One region of the Streptomyces sp. NPDC048257 genome, then DNA from elsewhere that is predicted to be linked to it. Evidence: riboswitches for the same ligand, from Rfam matches in the RefSeq annotation. Region 1 holds a riboswitch; the other holds the start of a gene.
The links. Region 1 has a riboswitch for cyclic di-AMP ahead of ACGFZK_RS06210 (LysM peptidoglycan-binding domain-containing M23 family metallopeptidase). Riboswitches for the same ligand answer to the same signal wherever they lie in the genome.
Positions count from the first base shown of each region.

Region 2: it holds a riboswitch for cyclic di-AMP, as region 1 does, so the genes downstream of both, ACGFZK_RS29965 (M23 family metallopeptidase) here and ACGFZK_RS06210 (LysM peptidoglycan-binding domain-containing M23 family metallopeptidase) in region 1, are expected to answer to the same signal.

Region 1 is NZ_JBICZI010000002.1:481,945-489,482, forward strand. It holds gene ACGFZK_RS06200 (aspartate aminotransferase family protein) at 1-394, shown strand, start outside; gene ACGFZK_RS06205 (tyrosine-protein phosphatase) at 434-1,225, opposite strand; cyclic di-AMP (ydaO/yuaA leader) riboswitch at 1,518-1,714, shown strand; gene ACGFZK_RS06210 (LysM peptidoglycan-binding domain-containing M23 family metallopeptidase) at 1,719-2,681, shown strand; gene ACGFZK_RS06215 (SGNH/GDSL hydrolase family protein) at 2,845-3,642, shown strand; gene ACGFZK_RS06220 (MBL fold metallo-hydrolase) at 3,750-4,991, shown strand; gene ACGFZK_RS06225 (ATP-binding protein) at 5,288-7,039, shown strand; gene ACGFZK_RS06230 (roadblock/LC7 domain-containing protein) at 7,075-7,509, shown strand; gene ACGFZK_RS06235 (DUF742 domain-containing protein) at 7,506-7,538, shown strand, end outside.
Region 2 is NZ_JBICZI010000022.1:43,105-50,642, forward strand. It holds gene ACGFZK_RS29960 (M16 family metallopeptidase) at 1-953, shown strand, start outside; cyclic di-AMP (ydaO/yuaA leader) riboswitch at 1,171-1,330, shown strand; gene ACGFZK_RS29965 (M23 family metallopeptidase) at 1,343-2,146, shown strand; gene ACGFZK_RS29970 (GntR family transcriptional regulator) at 2,344-3,021, shown strand; gene ACGFZK_RS29975 (HPr family phosphocarrier protein) at 3,400-3,681, opposite strand; gene ACGFZK_RS29980 (GNAT family N-acetyltransferase) at 3,876-6,665, shown strand; gene ACGFZK_RS29985 (DUF5998 family protein) at 6,716-7,315, shown strand; gene ACGFZK_RS29990 (alkaline phosphatase family protein) at 7,315-7,538, shown strand, end outside.

The DNA of each region.
Region 1 (7,538 bases):
GGGTGACCTGCTGCGCGGGCGCCTCGCCGCGCTGGTGGACGAGTACGAGCTGCTGCACGAGGTGCGGGGGCGCGGGCTGATGATCGGCATCGAGTTCGGCCGGCCGTCCTCGCTGGGCCTGCGCAGCCGGTGGACCATGCTGCAGGCGGCCCGCAAGGGGCTCTTCGCGCAGATGGTCGTGGTGCCGCTGCTCCAGAAGCACCGGATCCTCACCCAGGTCTCCGGGGACCACCTGGAGGTGATCAAGCTGATCCCGCCGCTGATCGTGGACGAGCGGGACGTGGACCGGTTCGTCGGCGCCTTCCGCGAGGTCATGGACGAGGCGCACGGCGGGTCCGGGCTGATCTGGGACTTCGGCAGGACGCTGGTGAAGCAGGCCGTCGCCACGCGCTGACGGCCCGCCGACCCAGTGGGGGAACGGTCCCCCGGGGTGTCAGAGCAGGAGCCGGTCCCGCAGCCGGCCGAGGGTCTCGGGCGTCAGCCCGAGGCCCTGCGCCAGATAGCGGTCCACCCCGCCCCAGATCTCGTCGATGGTGTCGAAGGCGGCCAGCAGGTACTCGGCGCGGGCGTCGAAGAGCGGCGAGAGCAAGTCCATCACCTCGGGGGAGCGGGCGCCCGCCGACTCGTCGCTGCGGCGTACGCGGTAGCGGCGGTGCGGGGCGTTCGACTCCAGGTAGTCCGTCACGATCGCCTCGCGCTCGACGCCCAGCGCGAGCAGGGTGACGGCGATCGACAGACCGGCCCGGTCCTTGCCGGCCGCACAGTGCATGAGGGCGGGGACGCTGTCCTCGGCGAGGGCGTGGACGACCCGGCTGTGCTCGGCGGTGCGGTGCCGGATGATCCCGCGGTACGAGTCCGACATCCGGGCCGCGGCCTTGCCGTCGCCCAGGATCGAACGGAGCTGGACGAGGTCGCCGTCGCGGACCAGCCGCCAGAACTCCCGTCCGTCGGCCGGGTCGGAGAGCGGGATGTTGACGTTCCGGACGCCGGGCAGTTCGACGTCCGGCCCCTCCAGCGCGTGGTCGGCGTTGTTGCGGAAGTCGAAGATGGTGTGGAGCCCGAGCGACACGAGGAACTGTGCATCGCTTTCGGTGGCATGTGCCAGATGTCCGCTTCGGAACAGTCGTCCCGTCATGACCGTTCGGCCATCGGAAGTCGGCAATCCGCCTACATCGCGGAAATTGCGCACCCCGGTCAGCTCCGGCTCCTGTATCTGCTGGGTCAAAGCAACTCCTCCGCCACGTCGTGGGCCCTCTGTCCGAATTACACTGTTTGGCGCCAACTTGCCATATCCGGAGGCGAGATCGGGCACGTCCCCGTGAGCCAGATCATACGGTGACCGTGAGTGCCTGATCGCTAAAGGCGAATGGCCCCGTCGGAGCGGTTGTTGACGGTGCGGAATGGACGGAGGGTGACCGTAATTCCTTCGATCCCTCATACCTGTGATTCCGTCAGGGAATTCGTGGCTTGTTCCGTGTGGCCGCAAGGGATTACCTTCGCGATCGATCCGGGTGGACCGCCAAATCCTGCCGCCTCCCGGAAACCGCACCCGACCTATTCGCGCGGCAGGAGCGGGGGAACCAGGTAAGCCGCTGTCCCGGAGATCTTTTCGCCGGGACGGCTCGGGGTGAAGCCGTTCATGTCCCGTACATGTACGGCCGGACATCTCCAGTCCGAACCCGACAGCTCACCTCGCAGGCGCCGGAGAGGAATTCGTCATGCCTGCAAAGGGTAAGCACCGCCGTCCCAAGTCCCTTTCCCTTTCGCGCGGTTTCGCCGTCGCCGGAACCGGTGGCGCGGCCCTCGCGCTGCCGCTGATCGGTGCCGCCGGCGCCCACGCGGCCGGTGCCCCGGCCGCCGCGACCGCCGTGGCCCCCGCGGTGGCTCCGCAGGTCCCCGTCGCGCTGCAGGCGGCCCCCGTCGCCGCCGTGCAGGCCGCGCCGACCGTCTACACGGTCGTGCCGGGCGACTACCTCTCCAAGATCGCCGCTGAGCGCCACCTGTCCGGCGGCTGGGAGCAGCTGTACGCCGACAACCGCGAGGCCGTCGGCACCGACCCGTCGCTGATCCACCCGGGTCTGGAGCTGACCCTCGGCGCTCCGGGCGAGGCGGCTCCGTCCGGCGCCGCCCCCGAGGCCGACGCCAAGCCGGCCGCGAAGGCCGCGCCCGAGAAGTCCGCCCCGTCCGTCCGCAAGCAGACCGGGAAGGCCGCCCCGGCGCAGCGGGAGTCCGCCCCCCAGGCTCCGGCCGAGGCCCCCGCCGCGCCGCAGTCGGCCGCCGGCTTCGTGGCCCCGGTCAGCGGTGGGATCTCCACCCAGTACAAGGTCGCGGGCGCCATGTGGTCCTCCGGTTACCACACCGGCGTCGACTTCATCGCGAGCTCCGGCACCAGCGTCAGGGCCGTCGGCGCGGGCACCGTGGTCTCCGCCGGCTGGAGCGGCTCGTACGGCAACGAGGTCGTCATCCGGCACGCGGACGGCAAGTACTCCCAGTACGCCCACCTGTCCCAGCTCTCCGTCTCCTCCGGCCAGAGCGTCACCGCCGGCCAGTCCATCGGCCTCTCCGGCTCCACCGGCAACTCGACCGGCCCGCACCTCCACTTCGAGATCCGCACGAGCCCGTCCTACGGCTCCGACCTGGACCCGATCGCCTACCTCCGCTCGAAGGGCGCGAGCCTCTGACGGCACCCGCCGTCGGAGCACCGACCCGCGTGAGGCCGGGACCCGAGGGGGGTCCCGGCCTCATGTGTACTTATTCCTTATCCCCCGCGTGGTAGAGATCACGGTCCGTCAACCCCCTATTACGTTGGCGTAGGTTGCTTGCGGGAGTGAAGGATGGTGTCCCGTGGCAGCGACGACGACGAAACTCAAGACCATCGGCTCGTACGCGGCGATCGGGGACAGCTTCACCGAAGGCGTGGGGGACCCGGGACCCGGGGATTTCTATCTCGGCTGGGCGGACCGGCTCGCCGTGCTCCTGGCCGATCAGCGCGAAGAGCACGACTTCCGGTACGCGAATCTGGCGGTGCGGGGGAAGCTCCTCGACCAGATCGTGGCCGACCAGCTTCCGAGGGCCAAGGCCCTCGCACCCGATCTGGTGACCTTCTGCGCGGGCGGCAACGACATCATCCGGCCCGGCACCGACCCGGACGACGTGGCCGAGCGCTTCGAGGCGGCCGTGGCCGACCTCGCCGCGTCCGTGGGCCAGGTCATGATCACCACGGGCTTCGACACCCGGGGCGTACCGGTGCTCAAGCACCTCCGCGGCAAGGTCGCGACGTACAGCGCGCACGTCCGCGCCATCGCCGACCGCTACGACTGCCCGGTGCTCGACCTCTGGTCGCTGAGATCCGTACAGGACCGGCGGGCGTGGGACACGGACCGGCTGCACCTCTCGCCCGAGGGTCACACCCGGGTCGCGCTGCGCGCCGCCCAGGTGCTCGGGCTGGACGTGCCGACCGACCCCGACCAGCCGTGGCCCCCGCAGCGGCCGCGCGGCTCGGTGGACGTGACCCGGGACAACATCCAGTGGGCGCGCGAGCACCTCGTACCGTGGATCGGCCGGCGGCTGCGCGGGGAGTCCTCCGGGGACCACGTCGAGGCGAAGCGGCCGGACCTGCTGCCGCTCCGGTCCCGGTCGTAGTCCCTGCCGCGGTCGCGGGGGCCGCAAGCGGAATCCTTCGGGGCCGGTGTGCGTTGGGATGGTCGTAGAGATACGACCATCCTGACCCCACCCTCCCTGGAGGCGCTTTGACCGGCTCCCGTCCCCTGCGTCCGCGGCTGCGCGCCCTGCGGCCCGAAGCCTTCGGTGCGGACCCGTCCGGTGCCCGGCTGGAGCGGATCCACCGTTCGCCGAACTTCGCCGACGGCGTCTTCCAGAACCCGGTCGGGGCCCGGAACAGGCCCTCGGGTTCGATGACGGAGTTCGCCAAGATCTACTTCCACCGCGAGCAGCGGGTCCGGCGCAGCCCCGCCGCGCCGATGCCCGTCCACCCGACGACCCTCGCGGACCTGGCGAAGCCGCCCGCGAGCGGCCTGCGGCTGACCTGGATGGGCCACTCCAGCGTGCTCGCGGAGATCGACGGGCGCCGGGTGCTGTTCGACCCGGTCTGGGGCGAGCGGTGCTCCCCCTTCCCCTTCGCCGGGCCCAAGCGGCTGCACCCGGTACCGGTCCCGCTGGCCTCGCTGGGCGAGGTCGACGTCGTGGTCATCTCGCACGACCACTACGACCACCTCGACCTGCCGACGATCAAGGTGCTGGCCGGTACGGACACGGTCTTCGCCGTTCCGCTGGGCGTCGGCGCGCACCTGGAGCGCTGGGGCGTACCGGCCGACCGGCTGCGCGAGCTGGACTGGAACGAGAGCACCAAGGTCGCCGGGCTCTCCCTCACGGCGACCCCCGCCCGCCACTTCTGCGGCCGCGGCCTGCGCAACCAGCAGCACACCCTGTGGGCGTCCTGGGTCGTCGCGGGCGACGAGCACCGGATCTACCACAGCGGGGACACCGGCTACTTCCCCGGCTTCGAGGAGATCGGCGCCGAGCACGGGCCCTTCGACGCCACGATGATCCAGATCGGCGCCTACTCGGAATACTGGCCCGACATCCACATGACGCCCGAGGAGGGCATGCGCGCCCACCTCGACCTGCAGGGCGGCACCCCGCACGGCACGATGCTGCCGATCCACTGGGGCACCTTCAACCTGGCCCTGCACCCGTGGGCCGAGCCGGGAGAGGGCACGCTGGCCGCGGCCGAGGGGGCCGGGGCCGCCATCGCACTGCCGATCCCGGGCCAGCCGTTCGAGCCCGGCGCCGCCGGCGCTCCGCACACGCCGTGGTGGCGCCCCTTCGTCGCCGGGGCAGCAGCGGGCGGTCCGGTCGACGGTCCTTCGTCCGTGCCCCCGCTGGGAGCCGGGGCAGTGGCGGGGACGGCGGCGCGGGTGGGGTCCGCGGCGGCCGGCGGACAGGAGAAGCAGGAGTCCGTCGGGTCGTAGCCGACAGCGCGTACGGAGGTTCCGGCCGCCCCGGCGCATCGGGGCGGCCGACGGCCGTTCGGACGGGTCCGCCCCACGGCAGCCCGACCGCCGTGGGCGGCGCCGGGGCGGTCCACGGGGTCCGACCGGCGCATTCGGGCTCCTGTACGAGCGCTCCACCGGGAGCGGGAAGCACCACCGCGAAGTTCGCCAACTGGCAGTCCGGGGCGTGGCGGTGAGGTCTAGCGTGGGTATTCGGTGATCAACACCGGGCCCCGGGAACGCTGGGGGCCGGGCCCCACGTACCGAGGACGCAGATGTCCGGACTCCGCGCCGCCCGCCATGCCCCGTCGAGACACGCCGTCACCGGTCCCGGCCGGCAGATACGCCCCCAGCTGGTGCGCGCCGCCGTACTGCCCACGCTCGCCGCCGCACTCAGCGGCGCCGCCGCGGTGATCTTCACCCTCCAGCTCGGCGGGGGAGCCGGCGACCGCGACGCCCGGCTCTGGCCGGTCCTCACCGGCTGCGCCCTCCTCGTCGTCGGAGCCCTCGCCGCGGCCCTGCTCGGGGCCCAGCGCGCTGCCAAGGCCGTACGGGACCGGTGCGAGGCGCTGCGCCGCTCCAGCGTGCGCGGCCGCCACGAGCTGCGCGCGGCCGCCGACCGGCTGGAACGGGGCGAGACCCCGCCCCACCCGGTGCGCGGCGGCCCGAGCTCCGGCTCCCCGCCGCCCGGCGGCGACCCGGCCGGGATGGACGAGTTCTGGCTGCTCTCCCAGGAGCTGCGCGGCGCCCGCGAACAGGCGCACACGACCCTCCTGCGGCTGGCCGGACCGGCCACCCCGTCCGACAGCGAGCGCAAGGTCGAGGTCTTCGTCAACCTCGCGCGCAGGCTCCAGTCCCTCGTGCACCGTGAGATCTCGCTGCTGGACGACCTGGAGGACACGGTCGAGGACCCGGACCTGCTCAAGGAGCTCTTCCACGTCGACCACCTCGCCACCCGCATCCGGCGCCACGCCGAGAACCTCGCGGTACTGGGCGGCGCCGCCTCGCGCCGCCAGTGGACCCGGCCCATCGACCTGAGCGAGGTGCTCCGCTCCTCGGTCGCGGAGGTCGAGCAGTACACCCGGGTCAAGGTGGTGCCCCCGGCCGGCGGCAGCGTCCGCGGGCACGCCGTCGCGGACGTGGTGCACCTGCTGGCCGAACTCGTCGAGAACGCCACGGTGTTCTCCGCCCCGGACACCGATGTGGTGCTGCGCGCCGAGCGGGTCACCGCCGGGATCGCCGTCGAGGTGGAGGACCGGGGGCTCGGCATGCCGGCCGAGGAACAGCACCGGATGAACGCCCTGCTCGCAGACCCCGACCAGGTCAGCGTCCGGCACCTGCTGGCCGACGGCCGGATCGGGCTGTTCGTGGTGTCGGCGCTGGCCCGCCGGCACGGGATCGCCGTCGAGCTCAAGTCCAACATCTACGGCGGTGTGCTCGCCGTGCTGGTGCTGCCGCAGGAGCTGCTGGGTGCGCAGGCGCCGTCGGCCGCCGACGCGGCGGGGGGCTCGCGGGCCACCTCATGGGGGGCCGGGCAGGGCGCGGCGTCGCCGCCGCTGGAGCCGGTGCGGATGCCCCTGCCGGAGCCCTGGCAGGCCTGCGGCACCCCGGGGACCCCGGCACCGTACGGCGCCGAACCGCATCCGGCGCCCGCGCCCCTTCCGCATCCGCTGCCCGCGCCCCGGTCCGGCGGGACGGACGGGCCCGGTGCGGTGGCCTGGTCGGCGCCCGCCGCAGATCCCCGGATCGAGCCCGCGCCGGGTTCACCTGCCGGCGCTGTGGCCTGGTCGGCGCCGGACCGGGGCGCGGCCGATTCCGGCGCCGCCGATCCGCTACCCGGCGGACCCGCGGAGGGGGACCGGCCGACGCTGCCGCGGCGCCGCGCCCAGCAGCACTTGGCGCCCCAGCTGCGCGAGACCCCCGCTCCCCGCCGGGCCCCGGACCCAGACCCGCCCCTACACGACCCGGGCCTGATGGCCGCCTTCCAACGGGGCTTCGGCCTCGCCCAGTCGGAGAACCAGGTATGACCCCGACCCCTCACCTCAGCAAGGAGCGCACCCCCATGGGCGGCGAAGTGGCGACGAAGACCGGCAGCCGGCTCTCGGACCTCGACTGGCTGCTCAGCGGCCTGGTGCAGCGCGTGCCGTACACGCGCAGCGCCGTACTCCTCACTGCCGACGGGCTCCTGACCTGCGTGCACGGGCTGGACGCCGACAGCGCCGACCACCTGGCGGCCCTCGCGTCCGGGCTGTACTCGCTGGGCCGCAGCGCGGGCTCCCGCTTCGCGGACGGCGCCGAGGTGCGCCAGGTCGTCGTCGAACTCGACACCGCGCTCGTCTTCGTCTCCGCGGCCGGATCCGGGACCTGCCTGGCCGTCCTCGCCGACCGGGAGGCCGACGCGGGGGTGCTCGGCTACGAGATGGCGATGCTGGTCAAGAGCGTGCGCCCGTACCTGGCGGCCCCGCCGCGGCGGCCCGTCGCCGACGCGGAGCGATGAGGGCCCGCGGGGCGGGGGCGCACACGAAG
Region 2 (7,538 bases), on a different contig from region 1:
GCAACCGGCTCGACGAGATCCCGCACGAGCTGGCCAACCCGCAGCGCCGTGCCGCCAAGCAGCTCTCCAAGGAGCTCTTCCCGGCCACCCTGCGGATGTCCCGGCCGCGCCAGGGCACCGAGGAGACGGTCGCCCGGATCGACTCCGCCGCCGTACGCGCCTTCTACGAGGCTCACGTACGCCCCGCCACCGCCACCGCGGTGGTCGTCGGCGACCTGACCGGCATCGACCTGGACGCCGTGCTGGCGGACACCCTGGGTGCCTGGACGGGCAACACCGCCGCGGCACTGCCGGTGCCGCCGGTGACCGCGGACGACACCGGCCGCGTGGTCATCGTGGACCGCCCCGGCGCGGTCCAGACGCAGCTGCTGATCGGCCGGATCGGGGCGGACCGCCACGACCGGCTGTGGGCGGCCCAGGTGCTCGGCACGTACTGCCTGGGCGGCACCCTCACCTCCCGCCTGGACAAGGTGCTGCGCGAGGAGAAGGGGTACACCTACGGCGTGCGCGCCTTCGGCCAGGTGCTGCGCTCCACCGCGGACGGCAAGGGCGCCTCGATGCTCGCCATCAGCGGCTCGGTGGACACCCCGAACACCGGACCGGCGCTGGAGGACCTCTGGAAGGTGCTGCGCACCCTCGCGGAGGGCGGTCTGACCGACGCGGAACGCGATGTCGCCGTACAGAACTTGGTGGGCGTGGCCCCGCTGAAGTTCGAGACGGCGGCCTCGGTCGCGGGCACCCTGGCCGACCAGGTCGAGCAGGAGCTGCCGGACGACTACCAGGCGCAGTTGTACGCCCAGCTGGCGGAAACCGGCACGGTGGAGGCGACTTCGGCGGTCGTGAAGGCCTTCCCGGCGGACCGGCTGGTCACCGTCCTGGTGGGCGACGCGGCGCTGATCGAGGAGCCCGTACGGGCCCTCGGGATCGGCGAGGTCACGGTCGTCTCCAACTGACGCTCGGGTGACGGCCCCTTGAGGGCCGGCCGAAGGTTTCGGCAAGGGGTTCTGGTGACTTGTTCACCAGAACCCCTTTTGTCCGTTTAGTGGTGAGGTTGCTTTTATGTGGTGTGGCGTACGCAACAAAAAGCCGCGTCTGTTTGGCGATTGACTGATGATCCGCCTAGCGTCGGCCGTGCTGTTCGTCAGTCGTGCCCGCCGCACCCGCGGCACCGGACAGCGATCGCCGAGTCCCCGTCAGGCGCGAGCCTGGGGAGCCGGGGACCCACATGTGTCCCTGGGGTGAATCGGACCCCCTCGCAAGAGGAGGCCCGTAGGAGACCTTCCTGCTCCGAACCCGTCAGCTAACCCGGTAGGCGAGAAGGAAGGAAAGGATCAAACCCTTCATGGCGTTTGGCAGTCGTCCCGCTGGCTCCGGTAAGCACCGTGGTTCCAGCCGTCTGAGCCGCAAGACCGCCGGTTACGCCGGTATCGCCGCGATCGCCACCACGGGTGTCGTCGGCTCCCTCGCCGCCCCGGCCTTCGCCGCGGACAACCACAGCAGCAACCTCGGCCAGGACGGCGGCCTGGGCGCCGTGGTCGTCGCCGAGGACCTCGCCGGCGACATTGCCGACCAGGCCGACGCCCAGCACCGCGCCGCCGAGAAGGCCGCCGCCAAGGCGCAGGCCGAGGCCGACGCGAAGCAGCGGGCCGCGGAGGGCAAGCGCCTCGCCGAGGCCAAGGCGAAGGCCGAGCGCGAGGCCGCCGAGCGTGCGGCCCGCGAGGAGGAGCGCAAGCGCCTCAACACGTTCGTCGCCCCGGTGGACGGCTCGTACGTCAGCACGCAGTACCACGCGGGCGGCGGCATGTGGTCCTCCGGCAGCCACACGGGCATCGACTTCCACGCCGCCTCCGGCTCCTCGGTCCACGCGGTGGGCGTCGGCACCGTCGTCGAGGCCGGCTGGGGTGGCGCGTACGGCAACAACGTCGTGATCAAGCACAACGACGGTACGTACACCCAGTACGGGCACATGACCTCGCTCGACGTCTCCGTCGGCCAGCAGGTCACCCCCGGCCAGCAGATCGGCCTGTCGGGCTCCACCGGCAACTCCAGCGGCCCGCACCTGCACTTCGAGGCCCGCACGGGCTCGCAGTACGGCTCGGACATCGACCCGGTCGCGTACCTGCGCTCGCACGGCGTCGACCTCTGACCCTGCTTCGCCGCACCGCTTCACCGAAGACCCCGGCTCCCCGAGCCGGGGTCTTTGTGTTGTGCTGTTACGCCCCTGTGCAGATGTTTCGTATTTCCGGCGGCTCTCGGAAATCATCGTGTGTTGCAATAGAGTCGCAGTACGCGCGCTGGTGCGCGTAAAGAGGCTGGCAGTCGGAAATAGGCGGAGGTTCGGTCTTGCGTATTCCTGCGCACGCGGTATGCACAGCAATCCGCGACGACATCGTCTCCGGGGTCTTCGAGCCCGGCGGCCGGCTGACCGAGGAGGTGCTGGCCCGCCGGTACGGGGTCTCGCGCGTCCCGGTCCGCGAGGCGCTGCGGACGCTGCAGTCCGAGGGGTTCGTGACCACGCGGCGCCATGCCGGAGCCTGCGTGGCCGAGCCGACCGAGCAGGAGGCCGCGGACCTGCTGGAGCTGCGGATGCTCCTGGAGCCCCTGGCGGCCGCCAGGGCCGCCCGGCGGCGCACCGACGCGCACCTCAAGGTGCTGCGCGGGCTGGTCAGGCTGGGGCAGGAGCGGGCCAGGCGGGGTCAGGGGGAGGATCTGCGGTCCCTGGGCGGCTGGTTCCACGAGACGCTCGCCCAGGCCTCCGGCAGCCCCGGGCTGATCGCGTTGCTCACGCAGATGCGGCACAAGATCGCCTGGATGTACGTGGTGGAGGCGCCGGTCCGGCCGGTGGACTCCTGGGCGGAGCACGGCGCGATCGTGGACGCGGTGGCGCGCGGCGACGCCGAACGGGCGCGGTCGCTGACCGCGCTGCACGCCGACCGGGCGGCGGGGGCGCACCGGCTGCGGCTGCGCCCGGCGGTGAGCACTTCGCAACCTGCCGTAAACATGTCGAGCGGCCGGCATTAACAGGCGCCGTATACAAAGGATGGAATCACGCGAATTCGCTGCGCGGCGGCCGGCCGGTTTCTGCCCTGGCTCGATTCGCCGTGCCGAATTCCTGCGGAGCTTTATTTCGGCCCCGGGATTTCGGCCCCCGGGATTTTGGCCCGGGCCCTTTCTCTGCCGAGCCGGATTCCCTGCGGGCCGTCCCGTCATCGCGGGTGGATCGGCGCGCGGCGCCGTAGCCGGCGGCGCGCGCCCGCCCGGGATCGCGGGACAGCCTTCAGGTCCGCTTCCCCTGGGGCGGGGATGCCGCGGCGTCCGGCCCCGTGCGTGAACGACGAAGCCGCGGCCCCCGGGGGTGCCGGGGCCGCGGCTTCGCGCGTGGAGGTCGAACCCGAAGGGTCAGACGGTCTCGGGGAGCTCCTCGAGACCCTCGGCGACCAGCTTCGCGAGGCGGTCCAGTGCGACGTCCGCACCCTCGGCCTCGGAGGCGAGGACGATCTCCTCGCCGCCCTGGGCGCCCAGGCCCAGAACCGCCAGCATGGAGGCGGCGTTGACGGGGTCGCCGCCGGACTTCGCGATGGTCACCGGGACGCCGGAAGCGGTCGTCGCACGGACGAAGATCGAGGCGGGACGAGCGTGCAGGCCCTCGGCCCAACCGACGTTGACGCGGCGCTCTGCCATGGTGATGCCCTTCAGGTTCTTACGGTTGTCTAGACCAGTCTCTCACGACGCCCGGAATGCTCGGACCGACCTTCGGCCTGAATTTTTCGCCGTTCGACCTTCCCCAGCTTGCACTGATTTGCGCCATATTGCCTTACGCGCCGCGCGCGCACCGTCCGGCCCGATCCGGCCTGATCCGGCCGTAAGGTGGGCCCATGACCATCGAGTCGGACCCCTCGTACCCGGCCCACTGGGAAGCCGATGTCGTCCTCCGCGACGGCGGCACCGCCCGGATCCGGCCCATCACCACCGAGGACGCGGGCCGGCTCGTCAGCTTCTACGAGCAGGTCTCGGACGAGTCGAAGTACTACCGGTTCTTCGCCCCGTACCCCCGGCTCTCCGACCGCGACGTGCACCGCTTCACGCACCACGACTACGTGGACCGGGTCGGCCTCGCCGCGACCATCGGCGGGGAGTTCATCGGCACCGTCCGCTACGACCGCATCGGCCCGGACGGCCGGCCCGCCACCGCACCCGCCGACGAGGCCGAGGTCGCTTTCCTCGTCCAGGACGCCCACCAGGGCCGCGGGGTCGCCTCCGCCCTCCTCGAGCACATCGGCGCGGTGGCCCGGGAGCGCGGCATCCGGCGGTTCGCCGCCGAGGTGCTGCCCGCCAACGGCAAGATGATCAAGGTGTTCACGGACGCCGGCTACCAGCAGAAGCGCAGCTTCGAGGACGGCTCCGTCCACCTCACCCTCGACCTCGAACCCACCGCCGAGTCCCTCGCCGTGCAGCGCGCCCGCGAACAGCGCGCCGAGGCCCGCTCGGTCCAGCGGCTGCTCGCCCCCGGCTCGGTGGCCGTGGTCGGAGTCAGCCGCTCCGGCGCGGGCGTGGGCGCCGCCGCCCTGCGCAACCTGCGCGACAGCGGCTTCCACGGCCACCTCTACGCCGTCAACGAGGCCGTCACCCGCGACCTGCTCGACGGCGTACGGGCCTACCGCACGGTCGAGGCCATCGGCGCCCCGGTCGACCTCGCGGTGATCGCGGTCCCCGCCGACCGGGTCCCCGACGCCGTGGCCGCCTGCGGCGATCACGGGGTCCAGGGGCTCGTCGTCCTGTCCGCCGGATACGGGGAGAGCGGCCCGGCCGGACTCGCCCGCCAGCGCGAACTGGTGCGGCAGGTGCGCTCGTACGGGATGCGGCTCATCGGGCCGAACGCCTACGGGGTGATCAACACCGCGCCGGAGGTGGAACTCAACGCCTCCCTCACCCCCGCGCCGATGCCGACGCGCGGCCGCATCGGCCTGTTCACGCAGTCCGGGGCGATCGGGATCGCCCTGCTCGCCGCGCTGCTCCGGCGCGGCGAGGGCCTGTCCTCCTTCGTCTCCGCGGGGAACCGGGCCGACGTCTCCGGCAACGACATCCTCCAGTACTGGTACGACGACGAGGCGACCGACGTCGCCCTGCTCTACCTCGAAACCCTCGGCAACCCGCGGAAGTTCACCCGCCTCGCCCGCCGGACGGCGGCCGTCAAGCCGGTGGTCGTCGCCAAGGGCGGCCGCCACAGCCCGGCCGGGCACGTCGTCACCGGCACCAGGCTGCCGGAGGCCACCGTCTCCGCCCTGCTGCGGCAGGCCGGAGTCATCCGCGTCGACACGGTCACCGAGCTGGTGGACGTCGGCCTCCTGCTCGCCGCGCAGCCGCTGCCCGCCGGGCCCCGGATCGCGATCCTCGGCAACTCCGAATCCCTCGGGATCCTCACCTACGACGCCTGCCTCACCCAGGGGCTGCGGCCGCTGCCGCCGCTGGACCTGACGACGGCCGCCTCGCCGGCGGACTTCCGCTCCGCCCTGACCGACGCGCTCGCCTCGGACGACTGCGACGCGGTGGTGGTCACGGCCATCCCGTGGGTGAGCGAGGACGCGCCCGCGGACGATCTCGCCGGGGCGCTCCGCGCAGCGGTCGCCGAGCACCCCGGCAAGCCGGTGGCGGTGGTGCACGTCGAGCTGGGCGAGCTCGTCGAGGCCCTGTCCGCCGTGCGCGGCGTCCCGAACCCCGCCCCCGCCCGGAGCTGGGGCCCCGCCCCGGACCACGCGCCCCCCGCACCCGCCGGACTGATGTCCGCCGCGGGGGACAGCATCCCCAGCTACCCCGCCGCCGAGCGGGCGGTCAAGGCCGTCGCCGAAGCCGTCCGGTACGGGCAGTGGCGCCGGGCCGCGGCCGACGACGACGGGCGGGTCCCCGAGTACGAGGACATCGACGAGGCCGGGGCGGCGGAGCAGCTGGCCGCGCTGCTGGCCGACGTCGACCACGGCGCCGTGCTGACCCTGACCGACTGGGACGCCCGCGAGCTGCTCGCGCGCTACGGGATCCGCGTCCTGCCCACCCTGCCCGCGCCGAGCGCCGACGCGGCGGCCCGGGCCGCCGGGGTCCTGGGCTATCCGGTGGCCCTCAAGACCACCGCCCCGCACCTGCGCCACCGCGCGGACCTGGGCGGCGTACGGCTCGACCTGACGAACGAGGCCGACCTGCGGCGCTCGTACGAGGAGCTCACCGACGCGCTCGGCAAGCCCGCCGAGCTCCAGCCCGTGGTGCAGGCCATGGTGCCGCGCGGGGTCGACACCGTCGTCCGCTCCGTCATCGACCCGGCCGCGGGCGCCGTCCTCTCCTTCGGGCTCGCCGGGGTCGCCTCCGAGCTGCTCGGCGATACCGCGCACCGCCTCGTCCCGGCCACCGACCGGGACGCCGCCGGACTGATCCGCTCCATCCGGACCGCGCCCCTGCTCTTCGGCTGGCGCGGCAGCGCCCCCGTGGACACGCCCGCCCTGGAGGGCCTGCTGCTGCGGCTGTCGCGCCTCGTGGACGACCATCCCGAGGTGATCGGCGTCTCCCTGGAGCCCGTCGTGGTCGCCGCCGAGGGCATCTCCGTGCTGAGCGCCACGGTCCGCGTCGCCCACCCGCCCGCCCGCGGCGATCTCGGCCCGCGGACCCTCCCCAGTTACTGACCGGGTACGGCGCGGCCTGAGGGCCCCGTACGGGCCTTAGGATGGACCTCATGGCGAAATCCGGTACGACGACCCAGGGGCTGCGCACGGCGATCGAGCGCAGCGGCTACTACCCGGCCCTCGTGGCCGAGGCCGTGGAGGCCGCGGTGGGCGGCGAGCCGATTTCGTCGTACCTGGTCCACCAGGAGACGACCTTCGACTCCAACGAGGTACGCCGCCACGTCACCGTGCTGGTCCTGACCGGCAACCGCTTCATCGTCAGCCACACCGACGAGCAGGCCGCCGACGCCGGGTCCCCCTCCCCGTACGCGACCACCTCCACCGAGTCGGTCAAGCTGTCGAGCATCTCCTCCGTGGTGCTCAGCCGCGTCGTCGCCAACCCGGAGTCCTACACCCCCGGCACCCTGCCCCGGGAGGTCGTCCTGACCATCGGCTGGGGCGCGGTCTCCCGGATCGACCTGGAGCCGGCCGCCTGCGGCGACCCGAACTGCGACTCCGACCACGGCTACACCGGCAACTCCACCGCCGACGACCTCAGCCTGCGGGTCAGCGAGGCCGGCGACGGCCCGGAGGCGGTGCGCCAGACGCTGGTCTTCGCACAGGCCCTCTCCGAGGCGACGGCGGCGACGTCTTCCACCCCCGCCCGCTGATGGCGTACTCCGCGGCACAGGAGTGGCCCGAGCCGGAACTGCTGGACCTGGCCGGCGCCCCCGTCCCGGAGTACGGCGCCGGGTCGCTCGCCGACCTGCTGCCCACGCTCGTGGCCGGTCAGGGCGTCCCCGGTTTCACCGCTGCCATCACCGAGCTGACCCCGGCCGACCGGAACTGCGTGTTCCTGGTCGACGGCATGGGCTGGGAGCAGATCAAGGCCCA